Regions from separate parts of the Kitasatospora sp. NPDC058046 genome, predicted to be linked through region 1. Evidence: riboswitches for the same ligand, from Rfam matches in the RefSeq annotation. Region 1 holds a riboswitch; the other holds the start of a gene.

Evidence for each region. Region 1 has a riboswitch for glycine ahead of gcvP (aminomethyl-transferring glycine dehydrogenase). Riboswitches for the same ligand answer to the same signal wherever they lie in the genome.
Region 2: linked by a shared signal. The riboswitch ahead of gcvT (glycine cleavage system aminomethyltransferase GcvT) and the one ahead of gcvP (aminomethyl-transferring glycine dehydrogenase) in region 1 are both predicted to bind glycine.

The regions. Positions count from the first base shown of each region.
Region 1 is NZ_JBHVRS010000009.1:319,861-327,154, reverse strand. Features, by position in the region: gene ACFVU7_RS20975 (DNA polymerase IV) at 1-997, shown strand, start outside; gene ACFVU7_RS20970 (MFS transporter) at 1,139-2,635, opposite strand; gene ACFVU7_RS20965 (PRC and DUF2382 domain-containing protein) at 2,851-4,131, opposite strand; glycine riboswitch at 4,283-4,386, shown strand; gene gcvP (aminomethyl-transferring glycine dehydrogenase) at 4,624-7,294, shown strand, end outside.
Region 2 is NZ_JBHVRS010000002.1:735,239-742,532, forward strand. Features, by position in the region: gene ACFVU7_RS07595 (L-serine ammonia-lyase) at 1-1,247, opposite strand, end outside; gene glyA (serine hydroxymethyltransferase) at 1,409-2,677, opposite strand; gene gcvH (glycine cleavage system protein GcvH) at 2,758-3,138, opposite strand; gene gcvT (glycine cleavage system aminomethyltransferase GcvT) at 3,238-4,359, opposite strand; glycine riboswitch at 4,590-4,691, opposite strand; gene ACFVU7_RS07615 (enhanced serine sensitivity protein SseB C-terminal domain-containing protein) at 4,901-5,704, shown strand; gene ACFVU7_RS07620 (enhanced serine sensitivity protein SseB C-terminal domain-containing protein) at 5,821-6,744, shown strand; gene ACFVU7_RS07625 (ABC transporter permease) at 7,191-7,294, shown strand, end outside.

The DNA.
Region 1 (7,294 bases):
GCGGGCGACCGGCCTGACCGGCTCGGTCGGGGCGGCCGGGTCCAAGCTGATGGCCAAGATCGCCTCCGAGCAGGCCAAGCCGGACGGACTGGTCATGATCGAGCCCGGGCAGGAGCGGGCCGTGCTCGGCCCGATGCCGGTGCGGGCGCTGCCCGGGATCGGGCCGGCCACCGAACAGGTGCTGCGCCGGGCCGGGCTGAGCACGGTGGCCGACCTCGCGGAGGCGGGGGAGGCGGAGCTGGTGCAGCTGGTCGGGCGGGCGCACGGCGCCGGGATCTTCCAGATGTCCATAGGGCTGGACGAGCGGCCGGTGATCGCCGACCAGGACGCCAAGTCCGTGTCGGTGGAGGACACCTACGAGGTGGACCTGGCCGACCGGGAACGGGTGCTGCGCGAGGTGGAGGCCCTGGCCGGCCGGTGCGTACGGCGGCTGCGGGCGGCCGGGCGCTCGGGGCGGACGGTGGTGCTCAAGGTCCGGCGGTTCGACTTCTCGACGCTGACCCGCTCGGAGACGCTCGGCGGGCCCACCGACGACGAGGCGGTGATCACCGCGACCGCGCGCCGGCTGGCCGAGCAGGTGGAGATCACCGGCGGGGTCCGGCTGCTCGGCGTGGGCGTCGCCCAACTCGCCGACTACACCCAGGAGGACCTGTTCGCCCAGGCGCTGCGGGAGGAGGCCGCGGAGCACGCGGAGGCGGCGGCCGAGGCCGAGGAGGCCGAGGCGGAGCCGGAGGCGGTCGTGGTGCGGCGGTGGGTGCCCGGACAGGACGTCCGGCACGAGGAGTTCGGTCCGGGCTGGGTGCAGGGCAGCGGCGTCGGGAGGGTCACCGTACGGTTCGAGACGCCGTGGGACGGGCCGGGGCGGGTACGGACCTTCGCGGTGGACGACCCGGCGCTCGAACCGTCCCGGCCGCTGCCGCTGCGCCGGGACGAGGGGCCGGACGAGGGGCCGGACGGTGTGTCGGAGGGGAACGGCGGGCCGGGGGAAGGAGCCTGAAACGCGAAGCGGCCCCACCCGGTGGGGGAGTACCGGGTGGGGCCGATCACCGTGCCGGACCCCGTGCGTTCGTGATGCCCTCACGATGTACGGGGACCGGGCCCCGCGCCCTGTCCCTGAGCGCGGGGGCCGGACGCCTCGTCAGGCGTCGGTCTTGACCAGCTCGGGGCTGGAGTCCTGCTGGGCCGAGCCGCCGACGACCGTCGCGGTGGCGGCCGACTTGGTGCCGCGGATCAGGAACGGGACGACGCCGGCGACGACGCAGACCACGGCCGCGGTCCAGAACGCGTGCTTGTAGGCGTCCAGGGTGGGCAGCGACAGCGGGATCTGCGGCGGCAGCTTCATGGTGTCGCCGGTCAGGATGGCGGCCATGACGGCGGTGCCGATCGCGCCACCGACCGTGCGCAGCACGGAGTTCATGCCGTTGGCGATACCGCTCTGCTCGACCGGGACGGCGCCGTTGATGTAGGCCGGCATCGCGGCGAAGGCGAGGCCCACGCCGAGACCGAAGATCGCCGAGGCGGTGTAGATGTCGCCCTCGTGCCCGTGGCGCACGGCCAGGTAGGCCATCGCGATGGCGCCGAGGACGCCACCGAGGACCAGCGGCAGGCGCGGGCCGCGACGGGCGATCAGCAGGGCGCCGACCGGGGCGGCGACCATCGAGCCGATCGCGGACGGCAGCAGCAGGAGGCCGGCGTGCAGCACGCTGGCGGTGAAGCCGTAGTGGGTCAGCTTCTCCGGGGTCTGGGCGAAGTTGCTGATGACCATGAAGGAGCCGTACATGCCGAAGCCGATGAGCAGGCCGGCCACGTTGGTGAAGGCGACGGCCGGACGGGCCATCATCTTCATGTCCACCAGCGGGTGCGCGACCTTGGTCTCGATGATCCCCCAGATCAGGGCGACCACGGCGGCGACGGCGAACAGGCCGAGCGTCTTGTTGGAGGTCCAGCCCCAGTGGTTGCCCTGGCTGACCGCGACCAGCAGCGCGGAGAGCCAGCCGGCCAGGGTGAGGGCACCCAGCGGGTCGGCGCCGCCCTCCTTGTCGGTCACCGGGTCGGTCGGGACGCGGAAGGCGACCAGGGCGATCGCGATCAGGCCGAAGACCAGGCCCATCCAGAAGATCGACTTGTAGTTCCAGTGCTCCAGCAGGAGACCGGTCGCGACCAGGCCGAGGCCGGAGCCGACGCCCATCGAGGCGCTGATGGCGGCGACGCCGCCGGTCACCTTCTGCTTGGGCAGCTCGTCACGGACGATGCTGATCGCCAGCGGCAGGACGCCACCGCCGGCGCCCTGGAGGACACGGGCGACGACCAGCCAGGTGAAGGAGTGGGTGCTGACCGCCAGCGCCGAACCGGCGACCAGGCCGGCCAGCGAGATCAGCAGCATCGGCTTGCGGCCCCGGAGGTCGCCGAAGCGGCCCAGGAGGGGAGTCAGCACGGCTGCGGAGAGCAGGTTGGCGGTCATCAGCCAGGTGACGCTGGACGCGGAGACGTGCAGTTCCTTGGCCAGCGAGGGCAGGATCGGGACGACCGCGGTCTGCACCACGCTGAACGACAGCATCGCCAGGATGAGGGCCGGCAGGACCCGGGCGCTGCTCTGCTTCTCGGCCGCGGTGGTGGGCTGTGGTGCCTCACTCACGGTTGCTTCCTCCCGTACATAGTGAATGAACTGAAGTAACCATGCAGGGAGATACTTCAGAGTGTCAAATATCGAGTGGTTAAGTTTTGGCAAAGGTGAACGGTCGGGTACGTGACAAGGGCCGTGGTGGGGGTGGCGGGGGCGGGGAGGGGCGCCTGCAGTGGGTGTGCGAGAGGGCCCCGGACGGTGTCCGGGGCCCCTCTTCGCGGGTGGTGTCAGACGAGCGGGCGCAGTGCGGCCGGGCGGGGTGAGTCGGTGGCGGGGGGTGAGGCGGGGGGCGGGGTCGAGCCGGCCGGGGAGGTGTTCTGGGTGGCGGTGGTGTCGTGGACCTCGACGTGCTCGCGGCGGAGCTCCTCCCGGACCACCTCCTCCGTCGTGTAGCGCTCGACGACCAGGCGGACCCGCTCGACGGGCGCGAGGTACTTGCGGACCACCGCGCGCTCCTCGCGGAGGGTGACCTCCTCGACGGCCTCGGCGATGTCCTTCTCGCTGAGCGTGGCGCGCTCGGCGTCGCTGACCGGCATCCGCTCGACCCGGACGCGCTCGTGGACCACGGGGATGCGGCGCTCGACCTGTTCGGTCGTCACGTACTTGCGCAGCTTCGCGGTGCCGAGGGTGTGCCACTCGGTGGTGACCTCCAGCCGCTCCTCGCGGCAGGTGATCTCGACCGGGCCGCTGGGGGCGGACGGGGCGCCGTCGGCGTGCGCGGCGCTGACGGTCGCCGCCGGGGCGGGCGTAGACGCGGGCGCGGGCGCGGGGGCGGGCTGCGACTGCGGCCTCGGCTCCACGGTGGGTGCGACGGGCGCGGCCGCCGGGGTGGCGGTGGTGGCCTCGGGGGTGCTGAGCATCCGCATGTCGGCCTCCGGGGCGGTTCTGGTGCTGTCGGCGACCGCGGCGGTGACGGCGGCGGTGGGCGGGGCGGTGGCGACGGGGGCTCTGGCCGGGGCGGGCTCGGGAACGGGCTCGGGGGAGCGCTCGGGGGTGTGGAAGGTGAGCGACTTCGCCGGGGCCGCCGCGGTCGTCGTGGCGGCGGCGGCCGCCGCCGTGGTGCCGAAGTCGAGGTCGGCCTGCTTGGGCCGGCTCCCGTTCTCGTGGCTCGGGCGGCCGTCCATCGGGGTGTCGAGCCCGTAGTAGCGGTACAGCTGGAGCTCCTGGGCGGGGGACAGGTGCTGGCCGACGCCGAAGTCCGGCGACTCCTTCACCAGCGACTTGTCGTACGGCACCCGGAGCTCGTCGCCGGCGAACTCGCTCGTGGTCAGCGGGACGAAGGCGTCCCGGCCGAAGATGCCGGTCCGGACCGCGGCCCACTCGGGCCGGCCGGTGGCGTCGTCCAGGTAGACCTCGTCGACCGTGCCGATCTTGTCTCCGTTGCGGTCGACGGCCTTGTGACCGATGAGGTCCCGGGGGTCGATGTCGGTCTGCACTCTTTCCTCCCGTGCGCTGAGCTTGCGGAACTCCCGCAGGAAGGCGGCCGGAGCACCCGTTCCGTCCGCCACTTCACACCAAAAGCCATGAATCGGACGGACGCGAGCGGGGTGCGCCGGACGGGCTGCGCGCTGGACCGTCCGGGGGACGCGCGTAGACCCCGAACGACCTGACGCACCCGTGATCGGGGGGCCTCCCGCTGGTACCCTGGGCGACGACCGCAGAGCCCGCTCGGGAGAGTCTCCGACTGCGAAAGCCGCTGGTCGGAGCGCCGAAGGAGCAACTCCTCCCCGGAATCTCTCAGGCATCCGTACCGTGTGGGGTAGGTCACTCTGGAAAGCAGGGCAGGAGCGTCGGCGCGGAAGCCGGCGATCACCACCCTCACCGACGGTGCAAGCCGACGGAGCGCCCACAGCGCCCCGTGCGGGTGAAGCTCTCAGGTCCCGATGACAGAGGGGGAGGCCTGTCGGGTCCGCCCGCCCAGGTTCGTCCGCTGTCCGCAGCGGCGAGGCCGGCCGGCGTGCGTACCCCCGCCGGTCCGTGACCAGGAGGCCTCGACCACCATGAACGCCCAGCCGAACGCGGGACGCCCCACCGGCGCCTCGACCCTCACCGAGCTTGAGCTGGCCAGCCCCTTCGAGAACCGCCACATCGGCCCCGACGCCGCCGCGCAGGAGAAGATGCTGGCGTCCGTCGGCTACGGCTCGCTGGACGAGCTCGCCGCCACCGCGGTGCCCGAGGCGATCCGCTCCATCACCGCCCTGGACCTGCCCGCGGGCCGGACCGAGGCCCAGGTCCTCGCCGAGCTGCGCGAGCTGGCCGGCCGCAACCAGGTGCTCCAGCCGATGATCGGCCTGGGCTACTACGGCACCTTCACCCCGCCGGTGATCCTGCGCAACGTCATGGAGAACCCGGCCTGGTACACCGCCTACACCCCGTACCAGCCGGAGATCTCGCAGGGCCGCCTGGAGGCGCTGCTCAACTTCCAGACCCTGGTCTCCGACCTGACCGGCCTGCCGACCTCCGGCTCCTCGCTGCTGGACGAGGGCACCGCGGCCGCCGAGGCGATGGCGCTGGCCCGCCGCGTCACCAAGGTCAAGGGCGGCGTCTTCCTGGTCGACGCCGAGACCCTGCCGCAGACCGTCGCGGTGATCAACACCCGTGCCGTGCCGACCGGTGTCGAGGTCGTCGTCGCCGACCTGTCCGAGGGCATCCCGGCCGAGATCGTCGAGCGCGGCGTCTTCGGTGTGCTGCTCCAGTACCCGGGCGCCACCGGTGTGGTCCGCGACCTCACCGCGGTGATCGAGCAGGCGCACGGCCTAGGCGCGATCGTCGCCGTCGCCGCCGACCTGCTCGCGCTGACCCTGCTCAAGTCCCCGGGTTCGCTGGGCGCCGACATCGCCTGCGGCACCTCGCAGCGCTTCGGCGTGCCGATGGGCTTCGGCGGTCCGCACGCCGGCTACCTGTCGGTGCGCGCCGAGTTCGCCCGCTCGCTGCCCGGCCGCCTGGTCGGCGTCTCCGTCGACGTCGACGGCAACCGCGCCTACCGCCTGGCGCTGCAGACCCGCGAGCAGCACATCCGCCGCGAGAAGGCCACCAGCAACATCTGCACCGCCCAGGTGCTGCTCGCCGTGATGGCCTCGATGTACGCCGTCTACCACGGCCCCGACGGCCTGGCCGACATCGCCCGCCGCACCCACCGCTACGCCGCGGCCCTCGCCGAGGGCCTGCGGGCCGGCGGCGTCGAGCTGCTGCACGGCGAGTTCTTCGACACCGTCACCGCCGTCGTCCCGGGCCGCGCCGCCGAGATCGCCGCCGCCGCCCGCGCCAACGGCATCAACGTCCACCAGGACGGCGCGGACCGGATCTCCGTCTCCACCGACGAGACCACCACCCGCGAGCACCTGGCCGGCGTCTGGGCCGCGTTCGGCGTCCCCGCCGTCGAGGTCGCCGAGGCCGCCGACGCGCTGCCCGCCGCGCTGCTGCGCGAGGACGAGTACCTGACCCACCCGGTCTTCCACAGCCACCGCTCGGAGACCGCCATGCTGCGCTACCTGCGCCGCCTGTCGGACCGGGACTACGCGCTGGACCGCGGCATGATCCCGCTGGGCTCCTGCACCATGAAGCTCAACGCGACCACCGAGATGGAGGCGGTGACCTGGCCGGAGTTCGGCCAGCTGCACCCCTTCGCGCCGATCGACCAGGCCCAGGGCTTCCTGACCCTGATCCGCCAGCTGGAGCAGCAGCTGGTCGAGGTGACCGGCTACGACGCCGTGTCGATCCAGCCGAACGCGGGCTCGCAGGGCGAGCTGGCCGGTCTGCTGGCCGTGCGCGCCTACCACCACGCCAACGGCGACACCCAGCGCGACGTCTGCCTGATCCCGTCCTCGGCGCACGGCACCAACGCGGCCTCCGCGGTGATGGCCGGCATGCGCGTGGTCGTGGTGAAGACCCTGGTCGACGGCGACGTGGACGTCGAGGACCTGAAGGCGAAGATCGAGCAGCACCGCGACAACCTCGCCGTGCTGATGGTCACCTACCCGTCCACCCACGGCGTGTACGAGACCCAGATCACCGACATCTGCGCCCTGGTGCACGAGGCCGGCGGCCAGGTGTACGTGGACGGCGCCAACCTGAACGCCCTGGTCGGCCTGGCCAAGCCGGGCAAGTTCGGCGCGGACGTCTCGCACCTGAACCTGCACAAGACCTTCTGCATCCCGCACGGCGGTGGCGGCCCGGGCGTCGGCCCGGTCGCGGTGCGCGCCCACCTGGCGCCGTACCTGCCGAACCACCCGCTGCAGCCGGAGGCCGGCCCGGCCACCGGCGTGGGCCCGATCTCGGCCGCGCCGTGGGGCTCGGCGGCCATCCTGCCGATCTCCTGGGCGTACGTCCGGCTGATGGGCGGCGAGGGCCTCAAGCACGCGACCCAGGTCGCGGTGCTGAACGCCAACTACATCGCCAAGCGCCTGGCGCCGCACTTCCCGGTGCTCTACACCGGCCCGGGCGGGCTGGTCGCGCACGAGTGCATCATCGACCTGCGCCCGCTGACCAAGGAGACGGGCGTGACGGTGGACGACATCGCCAAGCGCCTGATCGACTACGGCTTCCACGCGCCGACGATGTCCTTCCCGGTGGCCGGCACGCTGATGATCGAGCCGACCGAGTCCGAGGACCTGCACGAGATCGACCGCTTCTGCGACGCGATGATCACCATCCGGGCCGAGGTCGACAAGG
Region 2 (7,294 bases), on a different contig from region 1:
CCGTCGCCGCGCAGCGCCATCCGGGCCGCGGTGACGGCCTTGACGGAGGCCATGCCGTTGCGCTCGATGCAGGGGATCTGGACGAGGCCGCCGACCGGGTCGCAGGTGAGGCCGAGGTTGTGCTCGATGCCGATCTCGGCGGCGTTCTCGACCTGCTCGGGGGTGCCGCCGAGGACCTCGGCGAGGCCGCCCGCGGCCATCGAGCAGGCGGAGCCGACCTCGCCCTGGCAGCCGACCTCGGCGCCGGAGATGGAGGCGTTCTCCTTGAAGAGCATGCCGATGGCGCCGGCGGCGAGCAGGAAGCGGACGATGCCGTCGTCGTCGGCGCCCGGGATGAAGTTCAGGTAGTAGTGCAGGACGGCCGGGATGATCCCGGCGGCGCCGTTGGTCGGCGCGGTGACGACCCGGCGGCCGGAGGCGTTCTCCTCGTTCACGGCCATCGCGTAGAGGGTCACCCACTCCATCGCGTTGGCCGGCCCGATGCCCTCGGCGCGCAGCGCGCGGGCACCCGAGGCGGCCCGGCGGCGGACCTTCAGCCCGCCCGGCAGGATGCCCTCGCGGGACATGCCGGCCCGCACGCACTCCTGCATCACGGACCAGATCTCCAGCAGACCGGTCCGGATCTCCTCCTCGCTGCGCCAGGCCTTCTCGTTCTCCAGCATCAGGCCGGAGATCGACAGGCCGGTCTCCCGGCTGAGCCGCAGCAGCTCGTCGCCGGTGCGGAAGGGGTACTTCAGCACGGTGTCGTCGGGCTTGACCCGGTCCGCGCCGATCGCGTCCTCGTCCACCACGAAGCCGCCGCCGACCGAGTAGTAGGTCTTCTCCAGCAGGGTCGAGCCGTCCGCCGCGTACGCCCACAGGGTCATCCCGTTGGCGTGGTACGGCAGCGAGCGGCGGCGGTGCAGGATCAGCTGGGTGTCCGGGTCGAAGTCGATCGGGTGCTCGCCGAGCAGGTTGATCCGCTTCTCGGCGAGGATCCGCTCGACGTCCTTGTCGGCCTGGTCGACGTCGACGGTGCGGGGCGAGGCGTTCTCCAGGCCGAGCAGGACGGCCTTCGGGGTGCCGTGGCCGTGGCCGGTGGCGCCGAGCGAGCCGTACAGCTCGGCCCGTACACCCGTCACCCGGTCCAGCAGGTCCTCGGTGCGCAGTCGGCGGGCGAACATCCGGGCGGCGCGCATCGGGCCCACGGTGTGGGAGCTCGACGGGCCGATGCCGATGGAGAAGAGGTCGAAGACGCTGATGGCCACGGGGGACGTCCTTGTCTGGTCTCGTGGAAGGACTTGCGGGCAGGGAGGGGCCGACACGGGACGGGGCACCGCGCGCACTTCCAGTGTGCGCGGTGCCCCGGGGTGCCTGGTACGCCGGAGGGGTGAGGCCGGTCACCCCGCCCGAACGATCACCGGAGTGATCAGAGGTTCGGGTAGAGCGGGTACTTCGCGGCCAGGGCGGAGACCCGGGCCTTCAGCGCGTCGGCGACGGTCTCGTCGAAGGCGGGCTTGAGCGCCTCGGCGATGATGTCGGCGACCTCGCGGAAGTCCTCGGCCTGGAAGCCGCGGGTGGCCAGGGCCGGGGTGCCGATGCGCAGGCCCGAGGTGACCATCGGCGGGCGCGGGTCGTTCGGGATGGCGTTGCGGTTGACGGTGATGCCGACCTCGTGCAGCCGGTCCTCGGCCTGCTGGCCGTCGAGCTGGCTGTTGCGCAGGTCGACCAGGACCAGGTGGACGTCGGTGCCGCCGGAGAGCACGCTGGCGCCGGCCTCGGCCACGTCGGCCTGGAGCAGGCGCTCGGCGAGGATGCGGGCGCCGTCCAGGGTGCGCTGCTGGCGCTCCTTGAACTCCTCGGAGGCCGCGACCTTGAAGGCGACCGCCTTGCCGGCGATCACGTGCTCCAGCGGGCCGCCCTGCTGGCCGGGGAAGACCGCGGAGTTGATCTTCTTGGCGAACTCGGCCTTGGACAGGATGACGCCGCCGCGCGGGCCGCCCAGGGTCTTGTGGGTCGTGGTGGTGACCACGTCCGCGTAGGGCACCGGGTTCGGGTGCAGCCCGGCGGCCACCAGGCCGGCGAAGTGCGCCATGTCCACCATGAGCAGCGCGCCGACCTCGTCGGCGATCCGGCGGAACGCGGCGAAGTCGAGCTGGCGCGGGTAGGCGGACCAGCCGGCGATGATCAGCTTCGGCTGGTGCTCCTTGGCGAGGCGCTCGACCTCGGCCATGTCGACCTGGCCGGTCTTCTCGTCCACGTGGTACGCGGCCACGTTGTAGAGCTTGCCGGAGAAGTTGATCTTCATGCCGTGGGTCAGGTGGCCGCCGTGGGCCAGGCTCAGGCCCAGGATGGTGTCGCCCGGCTGGATCAGCGCGAACATCGCGGCGGCGTTGGCCTGCGCGCCGGAGTGCGGCTGGACGTTGGCGTGCTCGGCCCCGAACAGGGCCTTGATGCGGTCGATCGCGATCTGCTCGACCACGTCGACGTGCTCGCAGCCACCGTAGTAGCGGCGGCCGGGGTAGCCCTCCGCGTACTTGTTGGTGAGCACCGAGCCCTGGGCCTCCATGACCGCCACCGGGGCGAAGTTCTCGGAGGCGATCATCTCCAGGGTGGTCTGCTGGCGGTGCAGCTCGGCGTCGACCGCGGCGGCGATCTCCGGGTCGAGGGCGTGCAGGGACTGGTTGAGAACAGTCATGGTGTGGTCTTCCCGGGAGGAGGAGGGAAAGGGGCCAGGGCGGGACGGACCGCGGTGCGGCGGCCCGTCCCGTCGGGGGCTCAGCCCTGGGGGTTGGTGAGCGCGTCGTACTCGTCGGCGCTGAGCAGCTCGTCGGTGGCCTCGACGCGCACCTTGAACAGCCAGCCGCCCTCGAAGGGGTCGCTGTTGACGAGGGCGTTGTTGTCCAGGACGTCCGGGTTGACCTCGGTGACCTCGCCGGTCACCGGGGAGAACAGGTCGCTGACCGACTTGGTGGACTCCAGCTCGCCACAGGTCTCGCCGGCGGTCACGGTCTCGCCGACCTCGGGCAGCTGCACGTAGACGATGTCACCGAGCGCGTCCGCGGCGTGCTTGGTGATACCGATCGTGGAGACACCGTCCACGGCGGCCGTCAGCCACTCGTGCTCCTTGGTGTACTGAAGGTGCTGGGGGTTGCTCATGGCGTCATTCTCCAGGATGGGAAGCGGGTACGACGAAGCGGGCCGCCGCGCGGACGGCTGCGACGTGCGCGTATGGGAAAACGGGGGGCGTGCGAGGGGTCAGCGGGCGCGCTTGTAGAACGGCAGCGCCACGACCCTGACGGGCTCGTGCTTGCCGCGCACGTCCACCGCGACGGTGGTGCCGGGGGCGGCGTGGGCGGCGTCGACGTAGGCCATCGCGATCGGCTGCCCCAGGGTCGGGGACGGCGCGCCGGAGGTGATCCGGCCGATCGGCTCGCCCTCGGTGGAGACCACGGTGTACTCGGCGCGCGGCACCCGCTTGCCGTCGGAGACCAGGCCGACCAGCACCTTCGGCGGGTTGGTCTCGGCCGCGGCGGCGGCCGCCTCCAGGGCCTTGCGGCCGACGAAGGCGCCCTCGTTGGTGGTCTTGTCGAAGCGGACGACCCGGCCCAGGCCGGCGTCGAACGGGGTCAGGTCGGTGGACAGCTCGTGCCCGTACAGCGGCATGCCGGCCTCCAGGCGCAGCGTGTCGCGGCAGGACAGGCCGCAGGGGACCAGGCCGCGGTCCGCGCCGGCGGCGGTCAGCGCCTGCCAGACCGGCTCGGCGTCGGCCGGGTGACAGAAGATCTCGAAGCCGTCCTCGCCGGTGTAGCCGGTGCGGGCGAGCAGCACCTCGCGGTCGGCCACGAAGGCCGGGAGGATCGCGTAGTACTTCAGGCCGGGCAGGTCGGCGTCGGTGGTGTCGGCCAGGATGCCGGTGGCCTCCGGGCCCTGGACGGCGATCAGCGCGTAGGTGTCGCGGTCGTCGGTGACGACGGCGTCGAAGCCCTTGGCACGGGCGATCAGCTCGTCGAGGACCAGCTGGGCGTTGGAGGCGTTGGCGACGACCAGGAAGGCGTCCTCGCGCAGGCGGTAGACGATCAGGTCGTCCAGGATGCCGCCGTCCTCGGCGCAGATCATGGTGTAGCGGGCGCGCAGCTCGCCCAGCGCGGAGACGAAGCCGACCAGGGCGTGGTCCAGCATCTCGCCGGCCTGCGGGCCGGTGACGGTGATCTCGCCCATGTGCGAGAGGTCGAACAGGCCGGCCTTGGTGCGGACGGCGAGGTGCTCCTCGCGCTCGCTGCCGTAGCGCAGCGGCATGTCCCAGCCGGCGAAGTCGGTCATGGTCGCGCCGAGGGCGCGGTGCAGCGCGTCGAGCGCGGTCAGGCGGAGGGACGACATGGCCAGGAACTCCTCGGTCGGGGCACTCAGGGGTGCACGCACCGGACCGGACCCGCTGGGGGGCCGACCCTGCGCGCGGGCATGCGGCGGCGTGGGTCTCCCCATCTGTCGTCGAACCTGAGAGCTTCACCGCCCCGCCGCCCGCAGCCGTTTCCAGCTTGGGGGACAGCATGACGGCTTGCACCGTGGGTGGGCGCACGACAGGGCCGGGCGCCGCTTTCCAGATGTGCCTAACCCGTGCGGTAGGGGTGCCTGAGAGATTCCGGGGAGGACTTGCTCCTTCGGCGCCGGCTGTGCCTGAGTGGCACTCCGGGCTCTCCCGCGCGGGTTCGAGCGGCCGGTATGGAGTTGTGGGGGCCCGCGGCGCATGCCGTCGGACGGGCACATCATGGCACGTCCCGGACGACGAGGGGAGGGGGGACCCGGTCACACCGCGCGGGACCCGAACACGAGTCCTGACCGCACCCCCCGCACGCCTCTAGACTGCTGCGCGTCGGTGCGGCAGTGGGCGGCCGACGGCAGAGGGCGGAATCGGCGGCGCATGGGGTACCCGGTGGAGCAGCAGCAGGGGTGGGGCGGACCGGAGGAGGCGCCGGCGGGCGGCTCCTGGCCGGCCAACGAACTGGAGCAGGTGCTGACCGCGGCCCTGGGCGACCCGGGCGCGACCCCACGGGTGTTCGAGGTGCTGGCGCGCAGCCAGGTGTGGGTGCCGCTGCCGGCCGGGGCCGACCCGCAGGGCCAGGCGCTCGACCTGCCGACCATCGAGCTGGGCGGCGACCCGTACGTGCCGGTGTTCTCCTCGCAGGAGGTGTTCCTCCAGCAGGCGCCGGGGATGGCCTTCGCGATCGCGCCGGTGTGGGAGTTCGCCCGCGGGCTGCCGCTGGGCCTCGGCATCGCGGTGAACCCGGACGCGCCGGTGGGCCTCCCGGTGCCGCCGCAGGGGGTCGCCGAGCTGCGCCGCGGCCCGCGCGAGGACCGCTGGGAGCAGGCCGAGGGCGCCGCGGAGCCGACCGGCGGCCGGGTGGCGCTGCGCGAGCCGGTGCCGGGCGAGGACCCGGAGCACTTCCTGGCCGCCTGCCGGAGCGAACTGTCGGCGCTGCCCGGTGTGTTGACCGCCCGCAGGGCGCTGGCCAGCATCGAGGGCGAACCGACCGTGATGTTCGTGGGCGTCCAGTTGGACCCGGCGGCCCCGGCCGACCCGGCCGCGGTGAACGAGGCACTCGGGCGAGCGCTGGGAACCGCGCCGCTGCCCGGGGGCGTCCACCTCGTACTGCTCGACCTCGCCGACGACCCGGTGGTCGAGTGGCTGCTCACCCGGGTACTGCCTTTCCACACGCGGGCGTGAGCGGGTCCGGATCAGAGGCACGTCGCCGTGGCGGTGGCCGGTGCCGCGCCATAGGGTGCGTGCAGACGGCCGACGGGTCGGCGGGTTGAGGGAAAGAGGCGCGGCGAGGTGGGCGCATGAGTGCGGGAACGGGAGCGGGCGGTGTGCCGGGGCCCTGGGGCCAGGCACCGGCCGGGCGCCCGGGAGCTGATCCCGGCGCGTTGGAGCGCGCCCTGCGCGACGTCGCGCCGGAGCGCTACGACGCGTACGAGCGGCTGCTGCACGCGCTGGCGGACGGCCGGGTCTGGATGCTGCTGTGGCACGGCACGCCGGGCAGCCCGGACGCGCAGTACGGGAACATGGAGATCAGCGGCCACGGCTACGCGCCGGCCGTCACCTCGCCCGAGCAGCTGACCGCCTCCGGCTGGGCGCGGGCCCACGAGGTCGTCTCCGGCCGGGAGATCGCGGCCTCGCTGTACCGCACCCGCTGGGGCCTGTGGCTCAACCCGCACGCCCCCGGCGGCGGCGTCGGCGTGCCCTGGGCGGACCTCCGGCGGGTCGCCGCGGGCCTGGACCGGCTGCCGGCCGGGCCGTTGAAGCTCAGCGAGCCGCAGTTGAACGCCCAGCCGTTCTTCGCGCTGCTGGAGCGGCAGGCCGCCGAGGTGCGCGCGGTCCGGGCACTGCGCCGGGCCTGGGTGCAGCCCGCGGTGGGGGAGTCGTACCTGGCCATCGGCCTTGACCTCTACGAGAGTTCGCCGCCGGCGGTGGAGGCGGTGCGGGCGCTGATGCAGCGCGCGATCGCGGTGGCCCCGGAGGGGCTCGCGGTGTCCACGGTGGCGATGTCGGACGAGTACGACCCGGTGGCGCTGTGGATGCGCGCCAACGCGCGGCCGTTCTTCGACCGGGAGGCGGGCCGCCCGCCGACCGGCCCGTACCCGCCGGTGCCCCCGCCGCCGTACCCCGGGCAGTCGATGCCGGGCTACGCGTACGGCACCCAGCCGCCGGCGCAGGGCTGGCAGCAGCAGCCGCAGCGGCCGTGGCCCGGCTACCCCGGGCGCTGAATCCCAAAACCCATTCTCCGAAGCCGACTTGATTGTCCGTCAAGTCGGCTTCGATGCTTTCCGGACGAATTTCCGGATGTGCGGCCCGGTCATCTTGACATGGCAGTTACAGCCATGTGAAGAGGTATATGCCGAAGATCGGGGAGGTGCATGCACGCAGATCACAGTTGGGCATCTGTCGGTTGTCAGGGCTGGCGCAAGCCAGTTCGGATGGCAGAGAGTTCTGCGCAACGCACCGCGCGTGCTGGAACCCCACAAAGGTGAGCGCGCACGCCGACAAGCCCGTCCACGCGACGCCCATCCCGCGTGGTGGCAGTGCCTGTGCACGACGCACTGCCGTCAACACCCGCTCCTCCTAAGCACCTCCGCACGTCCGCAGCCGCACCGCCGAAGACGGCGACCGGCACCCGTGGGCCGGCCACCGTCGGCGAGGGGACCAACTGACCATGACATCCGTGACCACCGCCGGGAACGAGCCGGAGGCAGCAGCCGCCGCCGGACCGGCCAAGAAGATCGAGGGCCGCTCCCTCGGCCAGATCGCCTGGACCCG